One region of the Mesorhizobium sp. B2-3-2 genome, then DNA from elsewhere that is predicted to be linked to it. Evidence: riboswitches for the same ligand, from Rfam matches in the RefSeq annotation. Region 1 holds a riboswitch; the other holds the start of a gene.
The links. Region 1 has a riboswitch for thiamine pyrophosphate ahead of thiB (thiamine ABC transporter substrate binding subunit). Riboswitches for the same ligand answer to the same signal wherever they lie in the genome.
Positions count from the first base shown of each region.

Region 2: linked by a shared signal. The riboswitch ahead of FJ964_RS28140 (YkoF family thiamine/hydroxymethylpyrimidine-binding protein) and the one ahead of thiB (thiamine ABC transporter substrate binding subunit) in region 1 are both predicted to bind thiamine pyrophosphate.

Region 1 is NZ_VFWA01000004.1:439,135-444,177, reverse strand. Features, by position in the region: gene thiP (thiamine/thiamine pyrophosphate ABC transporter permease) at 1-1,320, opposite strand, end outside; gene thiB (thiamine ABC transporter substrate binding subunit) at 1,390-2,388, opposite strand; TPP riboswitch at 2,431-2,546, opposite strand; gene FJ964_RS13755 (thiamine diphosphokinase) at 2,635-3,279, shown strand; gene FJ964_RS13750 (ATP-binding cassette domain-containing protein) at 3,281-5,043, shown strand, end outside.
Region 2 is NZ_VFWA01000020.1:26,636-31,678, reverse strand. Features, by position in the region: gene FJ964_RS28155 (ABC transporter substrate-binding protein) at 1-768, opposite strand, end outside; gene FJ964_RS28150 (ABC transporter ATP-binding protein) at 761-1,528, opposite strand; gene FJ964_RS28145 (ABC transporter permease) at 1,525-2,280, opposite strand; gene FJ964_RS28140 (YkoF family thiamine/hydroxymethylpyrimidine-binding protein) at 2,379-2,987, opposite strand; TPP riboswitch at 2,978-3,091, opposite strand; gene FJ964_RS28135 (hypothetical protein) at 3,310-3,627, shown strand; gene msrA (peptide-methionine (S)-S-oxide reductase MsrA) at 3,784-4,302, opposite strand; gene FJ964_RS28125 (hypothetical protein) at 4,486-4,797, opposite strand; gene FJ964_RS28120 (hypothetical protein) at 4,897-5,043, opposite strand, start outside.

The DNA.
Region 1 (5,043 bases):
CCGCTCATGGCGTTCGCTCGCCGCGTCATAGGCGGGGCGGATGGCGCGGATGGCGAAAGGCATCGCCATGACGGCGTTGACGGTGACGACCATGACTGGGGCTATGGCAAAGACGTCGCCGACATGGCGCAACAGAAGGAACCAGCCGGCGCCGATGACGATGGGCGGCACCACCAGGACGAAGCCGGCGCCGGTGTCGGTGGCGTGTTCGAGCAAGGTCCGTGGACCGGAGCGGCGCTTCAGGGCCAGCACGCGGCGCGCCATGGTGAGCGAAAGCGACAGCACGACCGACAGCAGCGCCGACAGGAACGCCAGCACCGCGCTGGTCAGCGTCGCCTGCCGCACCGCCGCCTCGCCGGCGAGACGGCCGAGGTCGGCGCCGATGCCTGACATCGCCGTCGCCGCCATCGGCCCGGCGACAAACAAAAGGGCAAGGACGACGAGCGCGCCATTCACCGCGGTCTCCGTCCTGCCGGCCGAGACGTAGCGGCGCGGCGCCACCGGCAGATTGGCGTCACCGGTGGTGCTGGCGCCGAGCCGCGTCAACGCCAGCACCACGACAAAGGTCAGCGCGATCTGCAGCAGCGTCAGCGCCACCGCCCGCGCGGGATCGAAATCGAAGCGCAGCGCCTGGTAGATGCCGACCTCCAGCGTGGTCGCGCCGGGGCCGCCGCCCAGCGTGAGCACGATCGTGAAGGATGTGACGCAGAGCATGAACACCAGTCCGGCGACGCCCGGCAAGGCGGCGCGCAATGTCGGCCATTCGATCAGCCGGAAAGCCGGTGCGGCACCCATGCCGAGCTGGCTCGCCAGCCGCCACTGGTCGGCTTGTATGGTTTGCAGCGCTTCGAGGAACAGCCGCGTGGCCAGCGGCAGGTTGAAGAAGACATGAGCAACGAGGATGCCGGACAGGCCGTAAATGCCCGGCCAATTGTAACCGCCGACGGCACCAAGGAAGCCGGCGAAATAGCCGGCACGGCCGTAGAGGGCCAGAATGCCGAGAGCCGCCACGATCGCCGGCAGCGCCAATGGTAGCGCGAAGAGCTGCAGCGTGAAGCCGCGGCCGGGAAAGCGCGGATGCCGCGACAGCGCGCGGGCCACGAACAGCGCGGGCATGACCGAAAGCAGCGTCGAAAGGATCGCTTGCCAGAGCGTGAAACGGACGACGCGCAGGAGATAGGGATCGAAGGCGCTCCAGGCGCCGGAGACATCGTGGGCGCCTTCGAAGACGAGGCCGGCAAACGCGCCGCCGGTCAGAAGCGCGATGGCGGCAAGCGCGAGGATGCCGGCGGAGATGCGGGGATCAGACGCGCGTTGCACGAAAGACCTTTAACATGCGTCGCGTTCCGTCGCGTAGGGCGGTCATCTCACGAGATTAGCCTGCAAACACTACTTGCTCATCACCGCAAGCCATTCATCCACCCATGCCTTGCGGTTGGCCGCGACCTCCTGCGGGCTGAACAGCAAGGTCTTGGTCGGCTTGACCAGTCTGTCGAAGGCCGGATTAAGCGGTTTGTCAGTCTTGCCGGCCGGGAACATCCAGTTGGTCTCGGGGATGGCATCCTGGAATTTCGGCCCGGTCATGAAGGCGACGAACTTTTCCGCCAGCGGATTTTTGGCGCCCGTTCTGGTGATGCCGGCGACCTCGATCTGCGGATATTCGCCCTCCTCGAAGGAAGCGGCCTGGTAGCGCTCGGTGTTCTCGGCAACCATGTGGTAGGCGGGCGAGGTCGTGTAGGACAACACCATCGGCGCCTCGCCCTTGGTGAACAGGCCGTAGGCCTCGCTCCAACCCGGCGTCACGGTCAAGACCTTCGCCTTGAGCTTGGCCCAGGCCTCCGGCGCCTTGTCGCCATAGACCGACTTCACCCACAACAGCAGGCCGAGGCCCGGCGTCGAGGTGCGCGGATCCTGGATGACGATCTTGTCATCGGCGCTGCCCTCGACCAATTCCTTCAGGCTCTTGGGCGGCGTCTTCAGCTTCTGCGTGTCATAGACGACGGCGAAATAGCCATAGTCATACGGGACAAAGATGTCGTCGTTCCAGCCGCCCGGCACATTGAGCCCGGTCACGGCGCCATGCGGCGCAAACAGGCCGGTGGCCTTGGCATCGGCGGTGAGATTGGTGTCGAGGCCAAGCACGATGTCGGCCTTGGTCGCGACCCCTTCCAGCTTGACGCGGTTGAGCAGCGCGACGCCGTCGGCGACCGAGACGAAGTCGACATCGCAGCCGCATTCGGCCTCGAATTCCTTCTTCACCACCGGGCCGGGACCCCAGTCGGCGGTGAAGCTCTCATAAGTGTAGACGGTGAGCTTGTCCTTGGCCAAGGCTGGCCCGGACAGAACCACGACCACTGCAGAGACAAGGGCGGATAAAAGCGTGCGCATCGGCGCCTCCTTCGTTCGCGTTAAAGGAATTGAGGCGTCGGACTGTCCGAAACGTCTAATCCCTCCGCCGGTACAAACCGGATCAGGTTCAGCGGGTTGGCGAGACTGCCTCTCAGCCGGTCCGCGAAACATCGCGTCCGGCACCCCGTTAGAGCGCTTCGACACATAGGCCCGGCCGGTGAACCGCGCAAGTGGCAGTTTGCCGGCCTTCCGTTTCCGCTGCCGGGCTGGTAAGGGCCACACGATATGAGCACATTCACCATCCTGCTTGGCGGCGATCTCATCCGCACGCCACGGCTCGACCGTCAAGTCGAGGGAACCCGCGTCATCGCCGCCGATGCCGGCATCGGCCATGCGAGGACGCTCGGCCTTGTGCCGGAACTTTGGGTCGGCGATTTCGATTCCGTGCCCGCCGACCTGCCGGATGAACTGGCCGCCGTGGCGCGCCGGACCTTCCCGGCGGAGAAGGACGCCACCGATGGCGAACTCGCAGTATCGGCGGCGCTGGAGCGCGGCGCGACCAGCCTCGTGCTTGCCGGCGCCTTCGGCGGCAAGCGCGCCGACCATGCCTTCCTGCACATGGCGCTCGCCCTGCGGCTGGCCGGGGCCGGGACAAAGGTGCTGTTGACCAGCGGCGCGCAGGAAGGCGTGCCCATGGCGCACGGCACGGCCGGCTTCGACTATGCCGACGGCACCCTGTTCTCGATCCTGGGTTTTTCGGAGCTTGCGGGGCTGACCGTCGCCGGCGCGAAATGGCCGCTTGACTGCGTCGAGGTCGCGTTCGGCTCGTCGCTGACCATCTCCAACGAGGTCAAGGGCAGGCTCGAGATCGCGCTGGGAGCGGGCCGCGCGCTGCTGCTCGCCCATCCCTATCCCTTGGCAGAAAGCTGACATGGCGCCGCCTCTTCTCAATCTCGACGGAATAAAACTGACCTTCGGCGGCACGCCCCTGCTCGACGGCGCCGACTTGGCAGCGTCGGCCGGCGACAAGATCGCGCTGGTCGGCCGCAACGGGTCCGGCAAGTCGACGCTGCTCAAGATCGCCGCCGGCCTGATCGAGCCGCAGGACGGCGAGGTGTTCCGCCAGCCATCGGCGACCGTCCGCTATCTGCCGCAAATGCCCGACATGGACGGCTTTGCAACCGTGCGCGCCTATGTCGAGGCCGGGCTCGGTCCCGCCGACGATCCTTATCGCGCCAGCTACCTGATGGAGCATCTCGGCCTCTCGGGCGAGGAGCGGCCAGGCGACCTGTCTGGCGGCGAAGCCAGGCGCGCCGCCCTTGCGCGCGTCATGGCGCCGGAGCCCGATATCCTGCTGCTTGATGAGCCGACCAACCATCTCGATCTGTCGGTGATCGAATGGCTGGAAGAAGAACTCGTCCGCACCTCCTCGGCTCTCATCGTCATCTCGCACGACCGCCGTTTCCTCCAGCGCGTCTCGCGCGCCACCGTGTGGCTCGACCGGGGTCAGACCCGCCGGCTGGATAAGGGCTTTGGCCATTTCGAGGAATGGCGCGACCAGGTGCTTGAGGAAGAAGAGCGCGAACAGCACAAGCTCGGCCGCCAGATCGTGCGCGAGGAACACTGGCTGCGCTATGGCGTGACGGCGCGGCGCAAGCGCAACATGCGCCGTTTGGGCGAATTGCAGACCATGCGCCAGCGTTTTCGCGGCCATCGCGGCGCTGAAGGCACGGCGACGATGGTGGCCAGCGACGCCGCCGAATCCGGCAAGCTGGTGATCGAGGCCAGGAACATCGAGAAGAGCTTTGGCGACCTCACCGTGGTCAAGGGGTTTTCGACCCGCATCCAGCGCGGCGACCGCGTCGGCCTCGTCGGGCCGAATGGCGCCGGCAAGACGACGCTTCTGAAGATGCTGACCGGGGAGTTGCAGCCGGATGCGGGTTCGGTGCGGCTCGGCACCAATCTGGAGATCGCCACGCTCGACCAGAAGCGCGAGGCGGTCGATCCGCAGGAAACGCTGGCGCAATATCTCACCGATGGGCGCGGCGAGAACCTCGTCATCAATGGCGAGCAGCGCCACGTCGTCTCCTACATGAAGGACTTCCTGTTCAAGCCGGAGCAGGCACGCACGCCGGTACGCGAGCTTTCCGGCGGCGAGCGGGCGCGGCTGATTCTGGCGCGCGTGCTGGCCCGGCCGGCCAACCTGCTGGTGCTCGATGAGCCGACCAACGATCTCGACATGGAGACGCTGGAGCTGCTGCAGGAACTGGTCGCCGGCTTTGCCGGCACTGTCATCCTGGTCAGCCACGATCGCGATTTCCTCGACCGCACCGTGACCAGCGTGATCGCGCCGGATGGCGATGGCCGCTGGGTCGAATATGCCGGCGGCTATTCCGACATGCTGGCGCAGCGCGGCGGCACCAGGCTCGATGACCGCAAGGCGCGGGCGAAGGCGAATGCAAGCGAGGCGCCGACGGCCAAGGCGGACAGCGCCGCCGCCAAAGGCTCGGCAAAAAAGCTCTCCTTCAAGCAGAAATTCGCGCTGGAATCGCTGCCCAAGAAGATCGAGGCGGTCACAGCCTCGATCTCGCGGCTGGAGAACAACATCGCCGATCCCGCCTTTTACGAGCGCGATCCAGCCTCGTTCCAGAAGACCATCGCCGCCCTCGACAAGGAGCGCGCCACGCTGGCCGC
Region 2 (5,043 bases), on a different contig from region 1:
GTCTTCGGGATGATCGACGGTGAACTGGTAGCCGCGCCGCGTTGCCCGTATGAAGCCCGACGCCAATTCCGGATTTGCACGCAGATACGCATCGCTAGAGGAGATCAGCGTGGTGTGCTCGTCGGGCACGCCGTAGTCGGCATAGACGAAGCTTCGCTGTTTGACGCCTTTGAGTTCTGCCTCGACGCCTTCCCAGGTCGAGACCTCCAACGTGAAGTCGACCGAACCGTTGGCCAGCGCCTCATAGGCGGACGTGCCGAGCGTCACTGTTTCGAAAGCCCCCTTGCCGCCATCGTGACGGATGATGGTCGAGATCAGCGCGTTTTCCCAGGCACTGCCGAAACCGCCATAGGTCAGGCCGTCAAGATTCTTGGGGCTTTTGATCTCGTCGCGTGCTGCATTGAACACCAGCCGCCCGGTTTCGGACTGCACCACGGCATAGACCGCCTTGAGATCGGCGCCGGCGGTTTTCTGGGTGAAGAGGCCGATGGAGCCGTTGATCCCGAAATCAGCAACGTGGTTGGCAACCAGCGTGCCTGCACCGGTATCGCTGTAGGGCAGGATGTCGACCTCGAGGCCGGCCTCGCTGTAAAACCCTTTGTCGCGAGCGACGAACAGGCCGATATGGTTGGTGTTGACCGTCCAGTCCAGCGCCACCGTTACTTTCCGGGCGGCCGCTTGGGCAAGAGATCGGCCTGGCCGAGCTACAAGGGGAAGGCCAGCAGCGGCAGTGAGCAGCAAGGCTTGCCGGCGCGTCAGATCAGTCATGGTCCATGTCCTTCTGGTGGCTCGGGTTGAGGAGGATGTCGAGGATCTCGGCTTCCAGGGTGCCGGCCTGCCGTGCAGCGCCGCCGGCCAGTTCGCGTGGACGCGGCAGCGGCACGTTGATCTCAGCGACGACGCGCGCCGGCCGCGCCGACAGCACATAGATGCGATCGGACAGGAACACAGCTTCGCGCACGTCGTGGGTGATCAGCAGCGCCGTCCAGCAGTGGCGCCGCCACATCTGTTCCAACCAGCGCTGCATGGCGGCGCGGGTCAGCGCATCGAGCGCGCCGAACGGCTCGTCGAGCAGCAGCATATCGCGTGCCTGCACCACGGTGCGCAGCAAGGCCGCGCGCTGGCGCATGCCGCCGGAAAGCTGCGCCGGAAAATGCCGTTCGAAACCGGCAAGCCCGAATTCGTCGAACAGCGGCGCAACGCGAGCGCGGGCAGCCTTGCGCCTGACGCCTTGCACCTCAAGCCCGAGCGTGGCGTTGTCGAGAATGCGCCGCCAGGGCATCAACGCGTCTCGCTGCGGCATGAAAGCGAAATGCCGGCCATGGTCATCGAGCGGCTTGCCGTCGAAGAATATCTCGCCCTCGCCGTGAAGCGCGCCGGTCAGAAGCTGGAACAGCGTCGACTTGCCGGCGCCGGAGGGGCCTAGAATGGAGACGAACTCGCCGGTGCCGACGCTGAGCGAAATGTCGGCAAGCACGTCGAGCCCTTCGAAGGCCTTGCGCACATGCCGCAAGTCGAGCCGGTTCATCGCCACGGCCCCTTTCCTGGGGCCTGCCCGCCGGCGGCCCGTTCCCAGGGCATGGCAAGGCGCTGGACCAGCACCGTCAGCCCGAACAGGACGAGCGTCAGCACGGCGCTGACGGCGACGGCGGCCAGCACCAGGTCCGGGCGGAAGTTGTTCTTGGCGTTGAGCATGTAGATGCCGAGGCCCTTCGCCGCGCCCGCATATTCGGCGAAGATGGCGCCAACGACGGCATAGGTGATGGAGATCCTGACACCAGCGAAGAAGTAGGGCAACGCCGATGGCAGCCGCGCCAGGACGAAGACACGCCAGCGCCCTGCCCCCATGGCGCGCAGCATTTGGCCGATCTCAGTCTCCGTCGCCTCATAGCCTTCGGCCAAAGCCACCAACATCGGAAAGAAGGTGACCAGCGCCACCAGCATGACCTTGGGCATCAGCCCAAAGCCGAACCACAGCACCACCAGCGGTGCAATCGCCACCAGCGGCAAGGTCTGGCTGACCACGAAGACCGGAAAAAGGGCGCGCCGCAATGGCTGGGAGAAGTCGACCAATATCGACAGCACAAAGGCACCGCTGAGCGAACAGGCAAAGCCTGCGAGCGTGGCACGTAGGGTTGGCGCGGCGTTATCGGCCAGCGCCTGCCGGTTGAGCATTGCCTGAGCGAAGACGCGCGATGGCGCCGGGAGGATTGTCGGCTTGACGCCACCAAAGCGTGCATAGAGTTCCCAGGCGGCCAGCAGTAGCCCCACCGAAAGCATCGCCGGAGCGGTTCTGGCGATGAGGTCCACGATCGGACGCGAAGGGGCGGACGGGGAGGACACACAGGTACCCGGAGCGGACGGCGCGGGGCGCGCCGTCAGACGGCGGTGGGGCTGTTGGCCGAGACGGTGACGTCGAGCGTTACGTGGCCGGCACCCGGCCCGAAGCGGCAAAAGGCCTCGTTGAGAGCGGTAAAAATGGCGCCTGCGTCGCCGCGCAACTTTGTGCAGAAATGCTTGGAGCGCTCATATACGCCCGACTGCTTCAGGACGTCGATGCAGCCATAGATCTCGTCCATGTGGTCGTCGGTGCCCATGACATAGAGCGAGAACTGCGCCGCCGCCGGCTGGCCGGTGACGGCCACGCCGCGCACGGCGGTGATAGCGGCTTCCTTGCGCGGGCCGAGCGGCCCGGCAGGTCCGCCAAACGCGTCGGAGCGACAGATTGGATCGTCCGGCTCGCCCGGGCAGCCGCGCGAGACGGCGGCCGAAAGCACGCAATGCTTGCCGCTGCGCGCTGCCGCCACGAACAGGTCGCGCATGGCAGGAAACAGCACCTCGGGCGGTCCGACCAGCAGGGTCGAGATATCGTCGGTCTCAATCCTCAGTCGATCACGATAGGGATCGAGCGCACCGAGCGCACCAAGGATAACACCGACGAAATCGTCGGCCATGGGATATAGGGAAATCTGTGCGCCTGAAAACATCGCCCGCCTCGCTCCGCTGGTATTACCCAGATCAGCTTTTAGGGTCCGTGGGCTTGCCGCCCTCGTCTCAGCCCCGACCGTACGGAGCACCCCTGTGGATGAGCGCGTTAAAGCACCAATCGGACGGCTATGAAAGCTGTTTTTTCAGGACCATCGCCGGAAATGCATTGCGCCAAGCCTGATTTATGGGCGGTTCCGTCGGGCCCGGTCTTGAGCGAAATTTGTCCGGAACCTTAGCCACGACGAGTGGTTGTCCCTATAGTCGCAAACGCGACGAACTTCGTAGAAACGAGCGAAGACTTCACAGAAATGGAGACAAACCATGTTCATGAAAATCCTCGCAGCTTCGGCTCTTACAATTGGTCTCGCCACTTCGGCGATGGCGCAAAATACTGGCGGAAACGGCGGCGATAATGGGCCTGGCAGCGGCCAATCGGTGACGGTCGACCCGAACACGCCGGCATCGCCGAACACGGTGGATCCTGGCACGACCGGCAGCACGACCGTCATGCCCGACGGCATGAATTCGAACGCCGACCGGAACTGTCCGGCCAGCCCACAAGGTGCTCAGCCGGATGCCAGCCACACCGCTCCGGGCACGGCTTCGCCGACCGTCAATGACAAGCATTGCGGCAAGTAGCCATTCGCCGAAACTGCCGGAGAACGCCACGGCACGCCTGTTCCGTGGCCTCTCCGTCTCTGGATGTTTCACCCTCGCCGAACAGGCAGGCGCCTGAAAATGCAGCCCGCCATCGGCCGAGCCTGGCAGGAACCGGGCTTTGTTCGGTCCGGGCGCCTACGAAACAGCCTTTTCGCGAACCGGCAGCTTCCAGCCCGGCCTGACGAAATGACAGGTGTAGCCGTTCGGGTATTTCTCCAGATAGTCCTGATGCTCGGGTTCGGCTTCCCAGAACGCGCCGGCCGGAGCCACTTCGGTAACCACCTTGCCGGGCCACAGGCCCGAGGCGTCGACGTCGGCGATGGTGTCTTCGGCGACGCGCTTCTGCTCATCGCTGGTGTAATAGATCGCCGAACGGTAGCTCATCCCCACATCGTTGCCCTGGCGGTTGCGTGTCGTCGGGTCATGGATCTGGAAGAAGAACTCCAGCAGCGTGCGGTAGCTCAGCCTGGCGGGATCGAAATTGATCTCGATGGCTTCGGCATGGGTGCCGTGGTTTCGGTAGGTGGCATCAGGCACGTCGCCACCGCTGTAGCCGACGCGCGTGGACAGGACGCCCGGGATGCGTCGGATCAGATCCTGCATGCCCCAGAAACAGCCGCCGGCAAGCACTGCGCGTTCGCTTGAAGTCGCCATATCAAATCTCCCCAAAGCAACTCCGGGAAAGGTTGTAGCCGTTTCCGTCCGGATTTGCGCAAGATAAAACTGGAGGCCCGGCGCTATGACAGCCGCTCCAGGATTTCCCATAGATGGGCATTGTCGTCGGCTTCGTCCAGTCGGCGGGCGCGTCCTGCTGCCGATCACCACGGGCGCGCGGCGTCACTCCCCAGGCTTGAACCTGCGCACCACGACCTCGAATACGATATCCGAGATCCACATGGCGCAGACGCCGATGAGGAATGCGGCCGCCAGCGTCGTGGTGTCGTCATTGGCCATCGGCAGGCCCATGGCGCGGGAATACTGGACCACGGGCAGCGTCAGATAGGCGGCGGCGAGCGCGCCGCAGATCGGCGAGGCCACCATCTCGCGCGGCTTGTAGCGGTGGCGCGACAGCGCTCGCAATATGCCGCCGGACAGGCCGGCGAACACCACCGGCACCTTGATACCGAGCAGGTCGAAAATATCATGCATCATTTCATCGTCTCGCGATCAGGCAACAGATGACCGATCCGGCACCGAAGATGAGCAGTCCCCGAGCAGCAGGACCCGAATCGAGCGGCAATACGATCGTCACGGTTTCCACCCGCACAGTTTCTCGCCCTTGCGGTTGTGCGCCAGCAGCGTTCTGACTTCCGCATCCGACAGCGCTGCGACGGCGGATGCGGACAAGCGCATCGGGCTCGAGACCGCGCAAAATCCGCCGGTGACGGTGGTACA